2 linked regions of the Beijerinckia sp. 28-YEA-48 genome follow. The protein of the gene in region 2 binds, or shares a complex with, the protein of the main gene of each other region. Links are inferred from orthologs where the notes say so. Each region holds a gene or a part of one and is shown on either strand. Other genes may lie near its edges.

Evidence for each region.
Region 1: the proteins of trxA (region 2) and trxB are in contact, whole or in part, in a crystal structure (PDB 1F6M), measured with the Escherichia coli proteins. The link is inferred for Beijerinckia sp. 28-YEA-48 from one-to-one orthologs.

The regions. Positions count from the first base shown.
Region 1 is NZ_FNSI01000001.1:5,904,108-5,913,775, reverse strand. What follows is about bases 3,974-6,724. They hold trxB (thioredoxin-disulfide reductase), read right to left. Parts: upstream 5,945-6,724; coding sequence 5,003-5,944; downstream 3,974-5,002. Other genes in these bases: BLW50_RS27730 (hypothetical protein), read right to left, coding at 6,604-6,724; BLW50_RS27735 (hypothetical protein), read right to left, coding at 6,181-6,471; BLW50_RS27745 (LysR family transcriptional regulator), read right to left, coding at 4,082-4,972. Outside these bases: purH (bifunctional phosphoribosylaminoimidazolecarboxamide formyltransferase/IMP cyclohydrolase), read left to right, coding at 1-364; BLW50_RS27765 (heavy metal-binding domain-containing protein), read left to right, coding at 609-890; BLW50_RS27760 (Bug family tripartite tricarboxylate transporter substrate binding protein), read right to left, coding at 930-1,922; BLW50_RS27755 (ABC transporter substrate-binding protein), read right to left, coding at 2,044-3,087; BLW50_RS27750 (FmdE family protein), read right to left, coding at 3,195-3,737; more of BLW50_RS27730, read right to left, coding at 6,725-7,053; ptsP (phosphoenolpyruvate--protein phosphotransferase), read left to right, coding at 7,355-9,625.
Region 2 is NZ_FNSI01000001.1:3,874,199-3,883,822, reverse strand. The notes cover bases 6,918-9,624. They hold trxA (thioredoxin), read left to right. Parts: upstream 6,918-7,935; coding sequence 7,936-8,313; downstream 8,314-9,624. Other genes in these bases: BLW50_RS18160 (bifunctional folylpolyglutamate synthase/dihydrofolate synthase), read right to left, coding at 9,304-9,624; BLW50_RS18165 (hypothetical protein), read right to left, coding at 9,052-9,291; pyrE (orotate phosphoribosyltransferase), read right to left, coding at 8,388-8,963; addA (double-strand break repair helicase AddA), read left to right, coding at 6,918-7,888. Also shown: tRNA (adenosine(37)-N6)-threonylcarbamoyltransferase complex ATPase subunit type 1 TsaE, read left to right, coding at 1-593; BLW50_RS18190 (nucleotidyltransferase family protein), read left to right, coding at 619-1,347; double-strand break repair protein AddB, read left to right, coding at 1,344-4,475; more of addA, read left to right, coding at 4,472-6,917. UniProt on the Escherichia coli protein: Participates in various redox reactions through the reversible oxidation of its active center dithiol to a disulfide and catalyzes dithiol-disulfide exchange reactions.

The sequences.
Region 1 (9,668 bases), 2.0 Mb from region 2 along the record:
CCTCAAATTTGCTTTCAGAGTGTGTAAACACGTGAAGTCGAACGCCATCGTCTATGTCAAAGACGGGGCCACGGTCGGCATCGGCGCGGGCCAGATGTCGCGGGTCGATTCCTCGCGTATCGCCGCCTGGAAAGCCGCAGAAGCGGCCAAGGCGGCCGGCCTATCCGAGACCCTGGCGAAGGGCTCGGTCGTCGCCTCCGATGCATTTTTCCCCTTTGCTGATGGGCTTTTGGCGGCAGCCGAAGCCGGCGCCACCGCGATCATCCAGCCGGGCGGATCGATGCGTGATGACGAGGTGATCAAGGCCGCCGACGAGGCTGGCCTCGCCATGGTGATGACCGGACATCGCCACTTCCGGCACTAGAGCAAATCACGTTTCGGTAGAAACGTGATTTTGCCGAGATTCTCTTATTTTGACGCGTCTTCATGGCGCTCGGCGGCTCCGCCGAGCTGCGAAACGCTATGCAGCGTTCAGGCCCGGTTCACGCACATTCACTATTAGTGATCGCACGGTGCGGCTTCGCACCGACTGCGGACGCAAACTTGCCATTAATGGGATAGAAACCAGCTGCGCGTAGCAGCATGGTTGGGGGTTCAGGAGAAGTATCGTGTTAGTCAGTTCGAGTCATGAAATCCAAGGCAGCCGCGTTGTCCGGGAGATCGGGCGCATTTCGGCGGCTACCAGCTGGGGCGGTACGGTCAGTGCCACCTCGGAGGAATTGCGAGCCCAGGCCCTCAAGCGTCTCATCGACCAGGCCAAGGACTACGAAGCCGACGCCATCGTCGACGTTGATTACACCGTCGATGGCGTGAAGAGCTGCGATCTGTCCGCCTGCGATCTCAAGCGCGTTATCGTCAGCGGCGTCGCCGTCCGCCTCGCCCGCGGCTGATCCCCAAACAGCCCGACATCATTCAGCGAAGACCGAGCATTATTGCGGCTCGATCTTCGCTTGGTCGATCCAGGCTCTCCAGTCGACGATTTGTTCGCGCAGGAAAGCCTGGCCCTCGTCCGGTGTCGTGATCCAGGGATCGCTGGCGACGCTGTTGAGGAAGACCTTGCCTTCGGCGCTACCGGTGACTTCGTTGAACAGCTGGTTCAGCCGCTCGACGATCGGGCGCGGCGTCGCCATCGGCACCATCGCCGCGAACCACCCGACGATCTTCATCGGCACGCCAAGCTCCGTCATGGTCGGAAACTGCGGCACCACCTGCATCCGCTCGGGCGGGCTGATCGCCAGAATGCGGACCCGCTTCTCGCGCTCTTGAGAGATACTGAAAATATTGTCGAGCGTGGCGAAGTCGAGCGCGCCGCTGGTCAGGTCGTTCAATGAATCGCCGGCGGTGCGATAGATGACCTCCACGGCCTCAAGGCCCATGGTCTGGTTATAGATCGAGCCCATCACCCGGCCGAGCGGATTGGACGTGCCATAGCTCGCCTTGGCGCCCTTCTGCTTCAGAAAAGCGGTGAGTTCGGCCAGCGTCTGCCAAGGCGCGTCGGGGCGCACCACCAGCATGGTCGGCTGCCTGTTGATGGTGGCGACGATCTGGATTTCCTTTTCGGCATCGACCGGCGGCTTTTTGAACAGGCTCATGTTGGCTGCCAGCGCCGTCGCCCCATGCACGTAGATCGTGTGCCCGTCGGGCTTTGAGCGGGCCGTATATTCCGTTGCCAGATTGCCGAGGGCGCCAACCTTGTTTTCGACGATGACAGTGCGCCCGAGCAGCGGCCGCATTTTCTCCGCATACCAGCGCACGATGACATCGGCGCCGCTGCCCGCTGGAAAGGCGCAGACAAAACTCACATCGCGCGTCGGATAATCCTGGGCGATGGCCGGCAAGGTCAGAAGGGGAACGGCGAGTGTGGGCATGGCGGTCGCGGCCGACAATCCCTGGATGACGTGCCGGCGAGACAAGTTCTGCATCGTTTCCTCCTGTTTTTATCGTGGCGTTTGTTGTTGTTGGATGATCACCACGCATTCTTATAGATAGATGATGCGCGAACGTTCAAACGCCCGCGCATCATATCTGCTCCACGCTCAACGCTTAGGCCGCTTTCTTGTAGGGCCCGAGCTGCTGCAGGGCCCAATCGAGAAAGCTCATATCCACGACCTTGGCGAGCTCCACTGGTCGCTCCAGCATTTTCAGTTCGCCAAAAATGTCGATGTCGGTCTGCAGCGCTTGCATGTCGAGCTTGCCGTCGGGATCGCAATAGGCGAGCACGAAGGACTTATAGATCTGCGGGTCGCGGAACGGCCCGTATTTCACCAGGATGTCGATGATCGCATCGCCCTTGGCGCCCGAGAAATTGCCGGTGTCGTCGAGCGAGTCATTATGATCGCGCACGCCCCGCAGAAAGGCGCGCAGGAAGCGCTTGCCCTGTTCGCTCTGCTCCTTGATGAACTTGCCGCCATAAAGCGTCACTGCCACTTGTTGCGACGGCATCAATTCCCAACTCGGCATCAAAGCGACCGCCGCCCCGCGTTTCACCGCCAGCGTGCCGGCCGGATCGGGCGGCATGGCGAAATCGATCGCGCCGCTTTCCAACGCCGCCACCTGCTGCGGGAAGCTCATGGACGTTTCCCGCACCTGGTCCATCGGGATGCCGGCCTTCTTGAACAGCAGGTAGAACAGCGTGCTGGCGGAACTGCCCGGTGCGCCATTGGCATAGGTCAGCCCCTTCAGATCGGCGATCGTCTTGACCCGCCCTGACTGGACCAAGGCCGTGCGCACCATCAGCCGGATGCTGCTGCGGTTGACGATGTTGCGCGATTTGTCGGCGACCATGCGAATGTCGAGGCCGCGCGTGAAGCCGTTATAGAACCCGGCCGACGGCCCGCCCGCCGCCACTTGAAGATCGCCGGATGCCATCGGCGCGATCATGCGCGCCGCCGAGTCGAAGGGGATCATCTCGACGTCGAGTCCTTCGTCTTTGAAATAGCCGCGTGCATGGGCAACGAAATAGCCCACATCCGTGGCTGCGTTTGGGACGCCGAGTTTGACTTTGGTGGGACCTTGCGCGAGCGCGGGCGCGGCCAGCGTTGTCGCTGCCGCCGCACCCGACAGCGCGAATGCGCGTCTGGTGATCATGATTGTCCTCCCCTGGTCTTTATTTCATATCCCAGGCAGGATCATCGGGTCCAGCAAGACCGTGGCTACAGACAGCCTAAGCCCAGACAGCGCGGGCTTTGACTGAGCTATGGCTTTGCCGGCGTCAGCTCGGCTTGAAAGAGCCCCTCGGCCTGCATCACCGCATCGAAGCGGCCGGCCGGATCGAGCGTCTTGTTCATCTCCACCAGGCGGGGCATCCAGCTCTCAGCGATCGTATATTTCACCGAGGCGCCGCTCTGCTTGTGGGTGATGACCGCGACGGCAAACAGGCCCTCGGGCGCCTTGTCCGACGCCACGGTGAGCGAGCCCTGGCCGGGGCTGGCGGTGGTGGCGATCAGAATGCCATCGGCTGGGCAGGCGCAAGGCGCCTTCGGCCCGGCCCAGAAGGTCACATTGACCTCACGCGGCTTGGCGTTGAGCTTCTGGAGGGCATCGAGCCCGATGCGAATGCCAACGGGAATGAACGCGCCGAAGCCACCGTGCACGCGGGTGCCGAGCGCGATCCATTCCTCGCGGCTTTGGGCTTGGGCTGCCGATAAGCTGCCGGCGAACGCCAGAATGACGGTCGCTCCGACCAGTCGCGTGACAAACGCAGCCGTTTTGTCGCTGAGCGAGCTATGCATCGTCATAACTTTTCCCTCCCTCTTCATACCAACGCGATCGCTAGCATGAATTTTCGAGCGGACAAGTCGTACACCGCACAAACGGAGGCATTTGAGGGAAATTTTGCATAAAAAAAGGCCGGGCATTGCTGCCCGGCCGACAATCCAGCGGGGAAGCCGGATGTCTCCAGAGGGGAACGGCATGAAGTTCTTTTGTGAGCCTCACCGGAAGGGAGGGGGCTTGGCTCAAACCTCAGCCGACCCAGACATATTGCGCGGTGCAGTCGTGCGTCGCAACGCCGCAATGTGCATGGTGCCTGTGCAGATAATGCATAGCGAGTAACCAAACTTGGCTCCAGCCATGCACAGGCTTAATAGTCCCACCGCTGCGCGTTCGCGACCAGGAAGTCCCTGAACACACGAACCCTTGCGACATTCTTCATTTCTTCCGCATAGGCGAGATAGCACTCAAGCTCGGGCATATCCGCCTGCGGCAGGATGCGAACGAGCTGGGTGTCGGCGAGCGCGATATAGTCGGGCAGCACCGCGATGCCGACACCGTTTTCCACAGCCCGGCGCAGGGCCGAGATATTGTTGACGGTGAGCGTCGAGGGACGCGGGTTCTTTGCATCACGGCCGGCAAAGTGCAGGGAGTTGACGCTGCTCAAGTAGTTTTGCGCCGACACCCCATAGGTCAGGATGCGGTGGTGATCGAGATCCTCGAGCGACTTCGGCTCGCCGAAACGCTTCAGGTAAGCCACTGATGCATAAGCATGAAAATGCATCGTAAAAATGCGTCGGCGGATGATGTCGGCCTGCACCGGCTCACGCACCCGGATCGCTACGTCGGCCTCACGCATCGACAGGTCAAGCTCATCGTCCGACAATAGAATCGACAGTTTGATGTCCGGATAAAGCTCCAGGAACTCACCGATTCGCGGCGTCAGCCAATTGGTCCCGATTCCCACCGTCGTGGTGACGCGCAAGTCGCCGTGCGGCCGCTCCCGGCTGTCCGACAGTCGGGTGCGGGTGGCGTCCAGCTTGACCACGACATCGCGCACCGTGCGAAACAGAACATCGCCCTGCTCGGTCAGGATCAGCCCTCGGGCATGGCGGTGGAACAGCGGTACCTGCAGATCGGCCTCGAGCGCGCTGATCTGACGGCTAACGGCCGACTGGCTCAGCCCCAGTGCCTCGCCGGCATGGGTAAACGACCCGGCCTCTGCCGCCGCGTGGAATATTCTCAGTTTGTCCCAGTCCACCGTGTCAGCCCTTCAGATTGCCCGCTGCGCTTACTCCGCCGCCACCTTGGTCACTTCGTGGGCGGCAAGCCAGCGCTCCGCTTCCAGGGCCGCCATACAGCCCATGCCGGCTGCTGTGACAGCCTGGCGGTAAATGTCATCGGTCACGTCGCCGGCGGCGAAAACGCCTGGAATATTGGTCGCCGTCGAATCGGGCGCGGTGCGAATATAGCCGTTCGGCTTGATCTCGATCTGCCCCTTGAACAGTTCCGACGCCGGCTCATGGCCGATGGCGACGAAAACGCCGTCGACAGCCCTCTCCGTCACTTCGCCGGTTTTAACGTTGCGCAGGCGCGCATGGGTCACGCCCGGCGGCGTCGCCGTGCCGGTCACTTCGTCGAGCGCGTGATCCCAGACCACCTCGATCTTGGGATGTTTGAACAGCCGCTCCTGCAGGATGCGCTCGGCCTTGAACCCGTCGCGGCGATGCACGACCGTGACCTTCGAGGCGAGATTGGCGAGATAAAGCGCTTCCTCGACCGCCGAATTGCCGCCGCCGACCACGATCACTTCCTTGCCGCGATAGAAAAAGCCGTCGCAGGTGGCGCAGGCCGAAACGCCGTAGCCTTTGAACTTCTCCTCGGAGGGAATGCCGAGCCATTTGGCTTTCGCACCCGTGGCGATCACCAGTGTATCGCAGGTGTAATCGACGCCGCTGTCGCCCTTGAGGCGGAACGGATGGCGCGACAGATCCACCGCGGTGATGTGGTCGGAGACCATGCGCGTGCCGACATGCTCGGCCTGCGCCTTCATCTGCTCCATCAGCCACGGACCCTGGATCGGATCGGCGAAGCCCGGATAGTTCTCGACATCCGTCGTGATCATCAGCTGACCACCGGGCTCGAAGCCCGAAATCATGACCGGCTCCAACATCGCGCGCGCGGCGTAGATGGCGGCGGTGTAACCCGCAGGGCCGGAACCAACGATGATCATTTTTGCATGCTGGGGAACTTGCTTATTGCTCATCTTATGGGCTCGGAATGCATGAAAACGGGGAATGGGCGGCCTGACCGGCCGCTGAGGCGTCCCAGTTATGTAATAGATGCAGAGCTCGGCGGAAAGCCGCAGAGCGCGGAAAGCACGTCAATTTGCTCGCGCCGTGTTGCCAAAAAGGAAAAGGGCGCCCCAACCCTCGGCCGGAGCGCCATTAACTCATTGAATTTATTAAATTACATCCCGCGATACATCTGGCGCCGCATCCGGTCATGCCGCATATCGCGATGCATGCCCTCGCGCCTCATCTCGCGATGCATTTCCCGGCGCATCATGTGGCGGCGCATTTCGTGGCGCTCGCGGTCATGGCGGTATCCGGGGTTGTAGTATTGAACGGGCTGAACCAATCCAGCCTCGAAACCGCCAACGCTGGGGCTTGCTGGCGCGGCCTGCGCGATCCCTAAGCTGGCGACGGATGCGCCCGCCAGGAAAGAGAGAGCGACGGCGGCTTTTGCGAAAATATTCATAATTCCTCCAGGGGTACCCCCCGACGCGTAGGCGTCACGGTCAAAACCCGTGGGAAGAACATTCGTTCCGATTAAACTAAAAAGCAGGCCGCTGTCGGATAACAGCGGCCTGCCACTACAATGCGCCGATAATCAGCGACAAACTTGGAACGGATGCGTGCCGCGCGGATTGCCCCACGCGTCATAAACCGGCCGGCGTTCCCAATAACAGCCACCGCCGTAGGCCGGATAGCCGCCGTAACCATAGGCAGGAGCCGGATAATAGCTCGGCGCGGCGGAAGCCGCCGCAGCGGCACCCAAAATGCCAATCGCGGCGCCAGCGGCGATCGCCCCACCCGGGCCGATACCACCACGGCGATAATAGCCCGGGCCGCCATAATAGCGCGGGCCGACAACCACCCGGCCGCCGTAGGCGCGCGGGCCACCGCGGCGATATTGCACCTGCTCAGTCAAGGCCGAAGCATGAGCATCGGCAACTGAAGGCGCCATACCCGCGGACAACGGCATGGCCGCGACCGGGGCAGACGCAAAAGCCGCGACTGCGAGCGAAGCGCCGACGGCAAGACCGTAAATACTCTTCATGGAAGTCTCCTCTGGGCCCCTTCCGACCGCATCAGTAGTTTACACGTGACCCACCGAAAGTCGATATAAGACAAAGGTGGCTGGCCCTATGTCACTGCAACGCAAAAGACTAAAAATGGTTCAATTGTCGGGTTCACCGGCGGCAATCCGCGCTTGGTCGACGACTTGCCGCACGGCTCTTGCATGCTATACGGGCCGGGCAGTCCTCCTATCTGGACGGTGAATCGATGCACCGTCGACGATTTTCGAGAGATTGGCGGGATTTGGCCGATTTTGGGCCGCATGTGAGGGCGTTAACCGTATGACGACGCGCGGCGCGATTGGCGGGCCCCGCCTTCTGCTGCGCCGGCTTCGCGAGGTCATGGCGGAGCCGGTGACGGCACAGGCGCGCCTCGACAAGATCGTCGTTCAGATCGCCTCCAACATGGTGGCCGAAGTCTGCTCGGTCTATGTGCTTCGCGACGACGGCCGGCTCGAACTCTTCGCCACCGAAGGTCTGAACCGCGAAGCCGTCCATCTGACCACCCTGCGCATTGGCGAAGGTCTCGTCGGCTTGATCGCCCAGCGCGCTGAACCGCTGTCCTTGACCGACGCCCAGGCTCATCCGGCCTTCTCTTATAAGCCGGAAACGGGCGAAGAAATTTACCAGTCCTTCGTCGGCGTGCCGATCCTGCGCGGCGGCAACACGCTTGGCGTTCTCGTCGTCCAGAACCGCGCGCGGCGCACCTATTCGGAAGAAGAGATCGAGGTTCTAGAAACCATCTCGATGCTGCTGGCCGAGATGATCGCGTCGGGTGAATTACAGTCGATCGTCCGTCCCGGCATCGACATCGGCAATCGCCGCCCCATGGCGTTGCGCGGCACGGCGATTTCCGAAGGCGTCGGCCTTGGCCATGTGGTTTTGCATGAGCCGCGCGTCATCGTTACCCAGATCATCGCCGAGGACACGCAGCGCGAGGAAGAACGCCTCAACACCGCCATCGAGGCGATGCGCGCCAACCTCGACGAACTGCTCGAAAACGACGGCATGGGCGGCGGCGAACATCGCGAAGTGCTTGAAACCTTCCGCATGGTCGCCAACGATCGCGGCTGGCTGCGTCGCCTGCGCGAAGCGGTGCGCGGCGGCATCACCGCCGAGGCCGCTGTCGAGCGCGTGCAGAACGAAGCGCGCGCCCGCTTGCAACGCCAGGCCGATCCCTATCTGCGCGAGCGCCTGCACGACCTTGATGAACTGGCCAACCGGCTGCTGCATCAGCTCACCGGGCAGGAACTCGTCACCGCACCCGAAAACCTACCCGACAACGCCATTCTCGTTGCCCGCAGCATGGGACCGGCTGCTTTGCTCGACTATGATCGCAAGCGTCTGCGCGGCCTCGTGCTCGAAGATGCGGGCTCGTCGAGCCATGTCGCCATCGTCGCCCGCGCGCTCGGCATTCCGACCATCGGCGATGTCGCCAATATCACTAGCCTGGTCGAACAAGGCGACGCCATCATCGTCGATGGCAGTGTCGGCGAAGTGCAGCTACGTCCGCAGCACGACGTCGAACTGGCCTATAGCGAAAAGGCGCGGCTGCGTGCCCGCCGCCAGGAACAGTATCGCGCCTTGCGCGACACACCCTCGAAAACCCAGGACGGTGTCGACATCGGCCTGCATATGAACGCCGGCCTGTTGGTCGATCTGCCGCTGATGGCGGAAGCCGGCGTCGCCTCCATCGGCCTGTTCCGCACCGAACTGCAATTCATGCTGGCGCCGCAGTTTCCGCGCCAGGAAAAGCAATACGCGCTCTACAACGCGGTGATGCAACAGGTGCAGGATGGGTTCGTCACCTTCCGCACCCTCGACATCGGCGGCGATAAAATTCTGCCGTATATGAAGACCTTCGAGGAAGAGAATCCGGCGCTGGGTTGGCGCGCCATCCGCATTGGCCTCGATCGCCCCGGCCTGTTGCGCCTGCAATTGCGCGCCCTTTTGCGGGCTGGCGCCGGCCGGCAATTGCGCATCATGTTTCCCATGGTCGCCTCGGTCGAGGAGTTCGATGCGGCGCGCGCCTGCGTCTATCGCGAGATCGACCATCTGCGCCGCCATGGCCATATCATGCCGTCCGATCTCAAACTCGGCGTCATGATCGAAGTGCCGTCGCTGCTCTGGCAGCTCGATGAATTGCTGCAGCGCGCCGACTTCCTCTCGGTCGGCTCGAACGACCTGATGCAATATCTTTACGCCGCCGATCGCGACAACAAGCGCGTGTCATCGCGCTACGATCCCATGAGCCCGCCGGCGCTGCGCGCCCTCAAGCGCATCGCCGATCGCGCCAATCTGGCCGGCAAGTCGCTCACGCTCTGCGGCGAAATCGGCGGCAAGCCGCTCGAAGCCATGGCCCTCATCGGCATCGGCTATCGCTCGCTTTCCATGTCGCCGGCGAGCATCGGCCCAGTGAAAGCCATGCTGCTTGGGCTCAATGCCGGCGAGATCACCGAATTCATCGGCGACTTGCTCGATCGGCGCACCGGCCAGACCTCCCTGCGCCCCGACCTGATCGCCTTCGCCGAGGCCAAAGGCGTGCCGCTGTAGCGACGCTACTTCCGCTCGTCCCAGTCTCGCGCCTAGGTTGTGA
Region 2 (9,624 bases):
ATCTCGATGCCATGCTGATCGAGGTGGAACTGCTGACGGAATGGTATGCCGCGCATGTGGCGAAGGTGAATCTCGCCTCCGGCGCACGGGCGATGTTCGTCAATTTGTGGAAGGGCACCCTTCGTGAAATTGTCACATCTCCGACAACTTGGATGTTGCGCGATTATCATTCCCCCAATCTGCTCTGGCTCGAGGGTCGCTCCGGCATCGAGAAGGTGGGGATTATCGACTTCCAGGACTGCGTGATCGGGCCGGCGGCCTATGATGTCGCATCATTGTTGCAAGATGCGCGCATTACCGTTCCCGATGACCTTGAGCTGAAACTGCTCGGCCAATATGCACGGGCGCGTAAAGAGGCGGATACCGCCTTCGACATGTCGTCCTTCGTGCGCGCCTATGCCATCATGGGGGCGCAGCGCGCCACCAAGATTCTGGGCATTTTCGCACGTCTCGATAGGCGCGACGGAAAATCGCAGTATCTCGCTCATATTCCGCGTATCGAGCACTATCTATCCAAAGGCCTGAAGCATCCGGCTCTTGCCGACCTGAAAAGCTGGTATAAAACTCACCTGCCGCACATTGTCGGCGAGTGATACGGATCCAGCCTTCGGTTTTTTGATGCAATCATCCCAGATGCCGCATACCGCCATGGTCTTCGCCGCCGGCCTCGGCACGCGTATGCGCCCGATCACCGATAAACTTCCCAAGCCTTTGGTCGAGGTGCGCGGCAAGCCGCTGATCGATCATATGCTCGACCGCTTCGCCGAAGCCGGCGTCGAGAAGGCGGTGGTCAATGTGCACTACATGGCCGACGACATCGAACGCCATCTGAAGGGCCGCACCGCGCCGCAGATCGTGATTTCCGATGAACGCGCCAAGCTGCTCGATCAGGGCGGCGGCATCGTCAAAGCGCTGCCGGAACTCGGCACCGAACCGTTCTTCATCAGCAACACCGATTCGCTGTGGGTGGAAGGCGCCAAGTCCAATATCGACAAACTCGCGGAACATTGGGATCCCGAGAAGATGGACGTGCTGCTGCTGGTCGCGGCCACCGCGTCGAGCATCGGTGTCGATTGGGCCGGCGATTTCCACATGCTGCCCGATGGCCGTCTGGTCCGTCGCGACGAGCGTGAGGTCTCGGCTTTTGCCTATGCCGGCCTTGGCATCATGAAGCCGGAGCTGTTTGCTGGCGAGACGCGCGACGTCTTCCGTCTGGCGCCGATCTTCTTTGCCGCCGCCGAAGCCGGCCGGCTTTACGGTGCGCGTCTTGAAGGCATGTGGCTGCACGTGGGCACACCCGAAGCGATTGGCGAGGCCGAACAGGCGATCGCGAGGTCGGCATTGTGAGCGGTGAGGCCGCCTCGCATCGCAGACGGCTCTTCACCATCCCCGCCAGCGCGCCGTTCCTTGCCACCTTCGCGCAAGCCCTGCTCGACGGCGCCATCATTCCAGGCTTTCCCGACCGGGGCGACCCGCTCGCGCTGAGTGCCGCGACCATCTATGTGCCGACGCGCCGCGCCGCCAGAGCGCTGACCGCGGAATTGACGCGGCTCGTCACGGAGCCCGCCATCTTCCTGCCGCGCATTCTGCCGCTCGGCGCGCTCGATGATTTCGAAACCGGCCAGATCTTCGATGCTGATGGCGACAGCTATGATCCCGATCAACCCGAGGCCATCGGCGAGCTTGATCGTCGTCTCGCGCTCACCCGCCTGATCGAAGCCTGGAGCGCCCGCATCACCCATGCGGTCGTCACCATGGATGCGGTTGGTGAACCGCAGATGGATGCTGACGAGCCCTTCGTCGTCGCGGCGACGCCGAGCCATGCCTTCGCGCTGGCGTGTGAACTGGCTGGCGTGATCGACGAGTTTCGCATCGAAGGCGTCGCCCTCGATGATCTGGCCAAACTCGTTCCCGATGATTTTGACAGATATTGGAAGATCACTCTCGATTTTCTGAAGATCGCTTTCGACTACTGGCCGTCCTATCTCGACGAACAAGGCTTGCTCGACCGGGTCGAGCGGCAGGCGCGGCAGATCAAACAGCGCGTTGATGCGTTCAAACACGGCTCCAAGGGGCCGCAGATCGTTTTAGGTTCGACCGGCACCAATCAAGCGACGGCGGACCTGATCGGCGCCATTTCGCAGCTGGCCAAAGGCGCCGTTATTTTGCCGGGCCTTGATCTTGCTATGGACGAAACGGCCTGGACGGAAGTCGACGAAGGCGTCGCCGAGGGACATCCGCAAGCGGCGCTAAAACGCCTGTTGGAAACGCTTGAATGCAGCCGCGCCGATGTCATTGCCCTGACACCGGGTGTGGCATCGCTCGCGCCGCGCGAACGTTTTCTTGGCGAAGCGCTGTTGCCGGCGCAGGTGACGGGCACATGGCACGCGTGGCGCGACCGGGTTGAGCCGGCGGCCATCGCCACCATGCTGAATGGTGTTGCGCTAATCGAAGCCTCCGATGATGGCGAGGAAGCACGCGCGATCGCGGTGGGGTTGCGGCAGGTGCTGGAAACCCCGGGCCGGACCGCCGCGCTGATCACGCCGGATCGTATCATCGCCCAACGCGTGCGCGCCGAATTGGCGCGCTGGAATATCGAGGTGGACGACTCGGGTGGTGATCCGCTTGCGGCCATGCCGCATGGTGTGTTGGCGCGGCTGTTGCTCGACTGCGCTCAGGCCAATCCGCTGTCGAGCGACTGGATTGCGCTGCTCAGCCATCCGTTGCTGCGGCTCTCGTTTGCAGCCCAGGATATGGCGCGCATCGCCCGCCATGCCGAGATCGCTTTGCTGCGCGGCCGCAGTTTCCATATTGCCGACATTGAGACGGTGTTGAACCAAGCGCGCATGGCCGCGACCGATCGGCATGCCCATCCGGCCCTGAAGGCGCTGACAGACGTCGACTGGCAGAACATCGAGACCATGCTGCGCCGGCTGGCTGAAGCCGTTCGTCCCCTTGCCATGGCCGCCACGGGTGATCTGGCCGGCTGGGCCCATGCGCATCGCCAGGCCTTTGAAGCGCTTCGCGCCGGCGATGCCGCGCTCTACCCCGGTGATGACGGCGAGACGTTGCAGCAGCTGTTTGAAACCATGCAGGCCTCGGTGGCAGCAGGGCTCTCGTTCTCGCATACGGACTATTCCGGCGTGTTCGAGCGGTTGGCGCAGGAAGCCACCGTGCGTGGCCCCCGTCGCGCGCATCCGCGCCTCAAAATTCTCGGCCTGCTCGAAGCCCGTTTGATTCCCGCCGATACGGTTTTTGTCGCCGGCCTCGACGAGGGCGTGTGGCCGCCACAAGCGCGCACCGATGCGTTTCTCAACCGTCCCATGCGTAAAGAACTTGGCTTGAGTTCGCCGGAACGGCGCATCGGCCAGACGGCGCATGACTTCACCATGGCGCTTGGCGCGCAGGAAGTGTGGTTGTCGCGCGCTTTCAAACGCGGCGGTTCGCCCACCATTGCCTCGCGCTTCCTGCAACGCATGGAAGCGCTCGCGGGGCCGGAGGCCTGGGCGGCTTGTCGCAGCCGTGGCGAACAGTTTCTGCACTATGCCCAGGCGCTCGATCGGGCGCCGGACAAATCGCAGCCGGTAGCCCAGCCCGAGCCCAAGCCGCCGATCGACCTGCGTCCGACATCGCTCAGCGTCACCCGCATCGAAACCCTGCGGCGCGATCCCTATTCCATCTATGCCGAGCGCATCTTGAAATTGCAGCCGCTCGATGAGGCGGGCGAGGAAGATGGGGCGCGGCTGACGGGCACGCTCACCCACAATGTGCTGGCGCAATTTCAGAAGGCCAATCCCGGCTCGACATTGCCGCCCGATGCGCTTGAGCGGCTGATGACGATTGCCAAAGCGGAATTCGAGCCGTTGCTCGGCGATGCCAGTTTCGTCGCCTTTTCCTGGCCACGGATCGAAGCGCAGTTGCGCGCCTTCCTGGCTTGGGATCTGGATGAACGCGCCGAGGTGACGCGACTTTTGGTCGAGGAGCGCGGCCGGCTTGCCATCCCGCTGGCCGATGGTTCGATGTTCAATCTGACGGCGGAGGCCGACCGCATCGAAGGGCGCGGCATGGATTTCCGCATCATCGATTTCAAGACCGGGGTCTTGCCGAGCCACAGATTGATTGAAGCCGGTTTCTCCGTGCAGGTGACCTTGGAAGCAGCGATGCTCCAACGCGGCGGCTTTGTCGAAGCCCCCGCTGGATCGCAGGTCAGTGGCGCGGCTTACGTCAAATTTCAGGGCGCCAAGGCCAATGAGATTCGCGAGGTCGGTTCGGACAGAAAGGGCAAGCCGCTGCCCGAGCTGATCGGCGAACATCATGCCAATCTGGTGGTGATGCTGGGCGATTTCCGCAAGCCATCGACCGGTTATCGCTCGCGTCCCTTCCCGCAATATCGGCTGCGTTTCGGCACCTATGATCATCTGGCGCGGGTGCGCGAATGGTCGTTTGGCAGCGGGCCCGAGGAGATCGGCTCATGAGCGCCGGGCGTTCCTCGAGCCGCTCCTCACTGAGCCAGGCAGCTGCGTCCGACCCCTCGGTCTCCGTCTGGGTGTCGGCCAATGCCGGCTCGGGCAAGACGCATGTTCTGGCGCATCGGGTCATCCGGCTGCTGCTCAACAACGTCGAGCCTGGCAAGATTCTCTGCCTGACCTTCACGAAGGCCGCCGCCGCCAATATGGCGCGGCGCGTCTTCGACATTCTGTCTGGCTGGACGTCCTTTGACGACGAGACGCTTCAGCAGGCGTTGTCCGACATGACTGGCCGCACCGGCCATGATCTCGCCTTTGCCCGCACGCTGTTTGCCCGCACGATCGAGACGCCGGGCGGACTCAAAGTGCAGACCATTCACGCCTTCTGTGAACGGCTGCTGCACATGTTCCCGTTCGAGGCGAATATCGCGGCTGGCTTTTCGGTGATCGAGACGGATGCCCAGGAAGAGCTGTTGCAGCGCGCCCGCGAGGATGTGCTGGCTCTGGCGATCGATGCGCCTGATAGCGTCGCTGGCCGGGCGTTGCATCTGATCACCGGACTGACGAGCGAAGCAAAGTTCGATCAGTTGCTCAAAGGCGGCCTCGCCAAACATGCGGCGATCGAGGCGGTGCTCGGCCGTCTGCAGGAGGGCGGCTATCGCGCGCGTCTGGCGCAGGAACTGGGCTTGAGGCCGAGTGAGACGATCGAAGCGCTGGACGCCGAGATCACCGAAGGCGGGCCTTCGAAAAAGGACTGGGCGACGGCGGCGGAAATTCTCGAAGCCTCGAGCGCCAGCGATCAAAAGCAGGCGGGTCGCATCCGCGCCTTCCTGGCCGTCTCCTCTGTTGAAATTCTGCGCGCCACCGTTCTCACGGACAAGGGCGAACCGCGCAAGACCTTCGCCACCAAAGCCGCTCAAGCCCGTCTCGATCCGACGATCGTCGACGAACTCGAGCGCCTGCCGCCCCTGCTGGAAAAACACAAGGCGGCGCGTTGCGTCGAACGTTCCGCAGCGCTGCTCGAGCTGCTCAACGCTATTCTTTTGCGCTACCGTCATCTCAAGACGGCGCATGGCAAGCTCGATTTCGCCGATCTGATCGAACGCACGATGATGTTGCTCGATCGCTCCAGCGCCGCCTGGGTGCTCTACAAGCTCGACAACGGCATCGATCATGTTCTGGTCGATGAGGCGCAGGACACCTCGCCCGAACAGTGGCACATCCTGCAGCGCCTGACGGAGGAATTCTTCGCTGGTTCCGGTGGCGGCGCGCCGCGTCTGCGCACGCTGTTTGTCGTCGGTGACGAGAAGCAATCGATCTTCTCGTTCCAGGGCGCGCGTCCCGAATTGTTCGCCGGCATGCGCCGGCATTTCGAGGATCGCGCCGGCCCCGGCGAGTTGCGGCCCGTGCCGCTCACCGTGTCCTATCGTTCGGCAAGCTTGGTGCTCGAGCAGGTCGATCGCACTTTCATGGCGAGTGATGCCTATCGCAGCGTCGTCTCGGGTGACGATGGCTGGCTGCGCCACGAGGCCTATAAGGCGCAACTGCCAGGCCTGGTTGAAATCTGGGATGTGATCGAGCCAGTGGAGGTTGAAGCGCCGACCTCCTGGTTGCTGCCGGTCGATGCGGTGCGCGAGGATGCGCCGGAAGTGCGGCTGGCGCAGCGCATCGCTAATTTGATCCGCGATTGGATCAGGCCGGGCAGCGGCGAATTCGTTCATGATGGCAGTGGCGCACCGCGCCAGGTCAATGCTGGCGACATCATCATTCTTGTCCGCCGCCGCAACAATTTCTTCGATGCGATGATCCGCTCGCTGAAGGCCGCCGGCGTTCCGGTTGCCGGTGCCGACGTGCTGAAGCTCACCGATCACATCGCCGTCATGGATCTGATGGCGGTCGGCCGCTTCGCGCTTCTGCCGCAGGACGACCTGTCGCTTGCCTGCGTGCTGACATCGCCGCTCGGCGGCCTCGACGACGACGATCTCCTGCAATTCGCGCCGCAGCGCGCGGGCAGTCTTTACGAGGCCTTGCAGGCTTCGCCAGATCCCAAACATCGCCAGGTCGCGGCCCGTCTCGCGCGCTGGATTGCGCTCGCCGCCGAAATGACGCCGTTTGGCTTTTATGCCCATCTGCTTGGCGCCGATGGCGGCCGGCGCGATCTCTTGTTGCGCCTCGGCGGCGAGGCCAATGATGCCATCGACGAATTCCTCAACCGCGCCCTGGCGCATGAGAAATCGCAACCGCCGTCGCTCTCGGCCTTCCTGCACACGTTCGCTGCCACCGAAGCGACGGTGAAGCGCGATCTGGAAGCGGCCGGCGAAGTCGTGCGCGTCATGACCGTCCATGCGGCGAAGGGCCTTGAAGGCAAGATCGTCTTTCTGCCTGATACGACCGGCGCGCCGGGCTCCTACTTCGATCCCGACATTGTTTTCATCGCCGGCGAGGACGATCTGGCGCTGCCGGTCTGGCGCCGCAACCGCGACGAGGATCCGCCGGCGGTCGAAGCGGCCAAGGGCCAGTCGCGGCTGGAGCAGCAGAACGAATATCTGCGCCTGCTCTATGTCGCGATGACGCGGGCCGAGGAGCGGCTCTACATCTGCGGCTATCGCGGCCTGCAGAAGCTCAACGACGACTGCTGGTATCAGGTCGCGCGCCGGGCGCTGGAAGCGGGCATGGATTCGGTGCCGGCGCCCTGGAACGACGGCGAACAGGTTTTGCGCGCCGGCAGCACCGCCACGGGCGGCCGCTTGCCGGAGGCCAGCCTGTCGCGCGATCGGGCGGAACCGGATTGGCTGCGCCAGGCCGCGCCGCAGGAGCGAGCGCCGCTACCCCCGATTAGCCCGTCGCGGGCGCTCGCCGCCGCCGATCAGCTCGAGCCCTCGGTGCGTGACAACAGCAGCGCCGTCGCGCTGGTCGTCGGCACGTTGATGCATGGTCTCCTGCAATATCTGCCCGATCTCGCCCCATCCCTGCGCGCTGCCGCCGCCCGCCGGTTTCTGGCCGCCAGGGGCCGCGCCTTGGTGCCAGACGAGCAGGAGCGGCTCGCCAGCCAGGCTTTGGCGCTCATCGATAATCCGGCGCTCGCGGCCCTGTTTGGTCCCCAGTCCCGTGCCGAAGTCACCATCGCCGGCAAGGTGCGGCGGCCGTCGGCAGCGCCGCTCGATATTGCCGGGCGGATCGACCGGCTGGCGGTGCTGGATGCCGACGTGCTCATCGCTGATTTCAAGACAGGTATGCCCAAGGCGCTGGCCGATCTGCCGCCAGCCTATGTCACTCAGATGGCGCTCTATGCCGCTGCGATCGCTCCGCTTTATCCCGGCAAAACCATCCGCCCGTTCATCGTCTGGACGGCCAGCGCCCAGGCGGTCGAAATTCCGGCGGAACGGCTGGTTTTGGCCCTGGAAGCCACGATTATCCGGTAAGCGCAATCGTGATAGGGTCTAGTCCTTGACCGGACCCGGCGCGGTTCATACTTTCCACGTCGAATGCGGGATTCGATCCCGGCCAAGTTAAGGATTTTGAGATGGCTACCGAAAAAGTCACCGATGCCACGTTTGAAAGCGACGTTTTGAAGTCGAGCGAACCGGTTGTCGTCGATTTCTGGGCCGAATGGTGCGGCCCTTGTAAAATGATTGGCCCGTCGCTCGAAGAGATCGCCGGCGAGATGGCTGGCAAGGTCAAGATCGTCAAGATGAACGTCGACGAGAACCCCGGCGTTCCCGGTAAGATGGGCATCCGCTCGATCCCGACCCTGATGCTGTTCAAGGACGGCAAGCTGGCGTCGCAAAAGGTCGGCGCTTCGCCGAAGGGCGCGCTGGTCAAGTGGATCGAAGAGACCATCGCCTAATAAAAACGCCGGCGCGAGCCGGCGTCAGGATCTAAATTCAAGCGGCGCGCCTCGGGGCGCGCCGTTTTCTATTTTCAGGGGCGGGCGAGGAATTCCGACGCCTGGTAAAGCGATTTGAACGGCACGTTCTTGCTGGCAAAGAATTCTTTTGCACCGTCTTCGCGATCGACGATGGAAATGACGAGCACCACTTCGGCGCCGGTCTCGCGGCAGGCTTCGATCGCCTTATAGGCGGACTCGCCCGTCGTCGTGACATCCTCGACGATGATCAGCTTCTTGCCGGCGAGGCTTTCGGTTTTCGTCAATCCCTCGATGACCTTCTTGGCGCCATGGTCCTTGGCCTGCTTGCGCACGAAGAAGCCACGGATCGGCTTGCCTTCCTCGAAAGAGTGCTGGCAGACGCCACCAGTGATCGGCACCGCGCCCATTTCCAGGCCGCCGACATAATCGGCGCCGGCGTCAGTGATGGCGTCAAACAGGTGACGGGCGATCAGGCTGGCGCCTTCCGGATCGAGCATGGTCGGCTTCATGTCGAAGTAGAAATCGCTTTCCTTGCCGGAGGCGAGCTTGATCTTGCCGCGCCCGAAGGAGCGGGCATGGATGATATCGGCAAGCCGGGACCGGCTGGCGGCGGTGACCTTGGAAGACATGCGGGGCTCCAGGAGAGACGGATTTCACCGCCTATCTACACTGCCGGCTCCAGCCGGGAAATGACCGTGGGCCGGCCTGTGGACGGCGCTAAGCGGTCAGCCAGGCCACGGCCTTGGTTGCCTCGGCCAAAGCGGCCTCTTTCGAGGGAAAAACCAGACCCGCGTAGAAGCCGACCGGCGTCCAGGCGCCTGCATCCTCCGCATCGCGGCGAAATTCTTCAAAACCGAAGCTGCCGTCCGGGCGCTGGAACAGATCGACGCAGCGGTCATGGACCTCGTTTTCGAGGCTTTCGAACACCACCCAGGACTTGTCGATCCGCCCTGACATCAGCCCGTCCCCTTATTCGGGCGGCGTGTGATTGGCTTTCAGCACTTCGCCGGCCAGATAGAGCGAGCCGGCGATCAGCACGCGCGGCGCCACCGGCCAGGACCGGGTGGCGATGGTCCGTAGCGCCGCCTCGAAATTCTCGGCCAGCGAGGCAGCCAGGCCCACAGACTGCGCGGCGGCGGCCACATCGGCGGCGCTGCGCGCCTGATGCTCGCCACCGATCGGCACGGCGATCACTTCGCGGGCAAGGTCGCGGAAATTGGCCAGGAAGCCGGCGGTGTCCTTGGTTGTTAGCGTGCCGCAAATGAGGATCAGCGGCCGAGGCGACTGTTC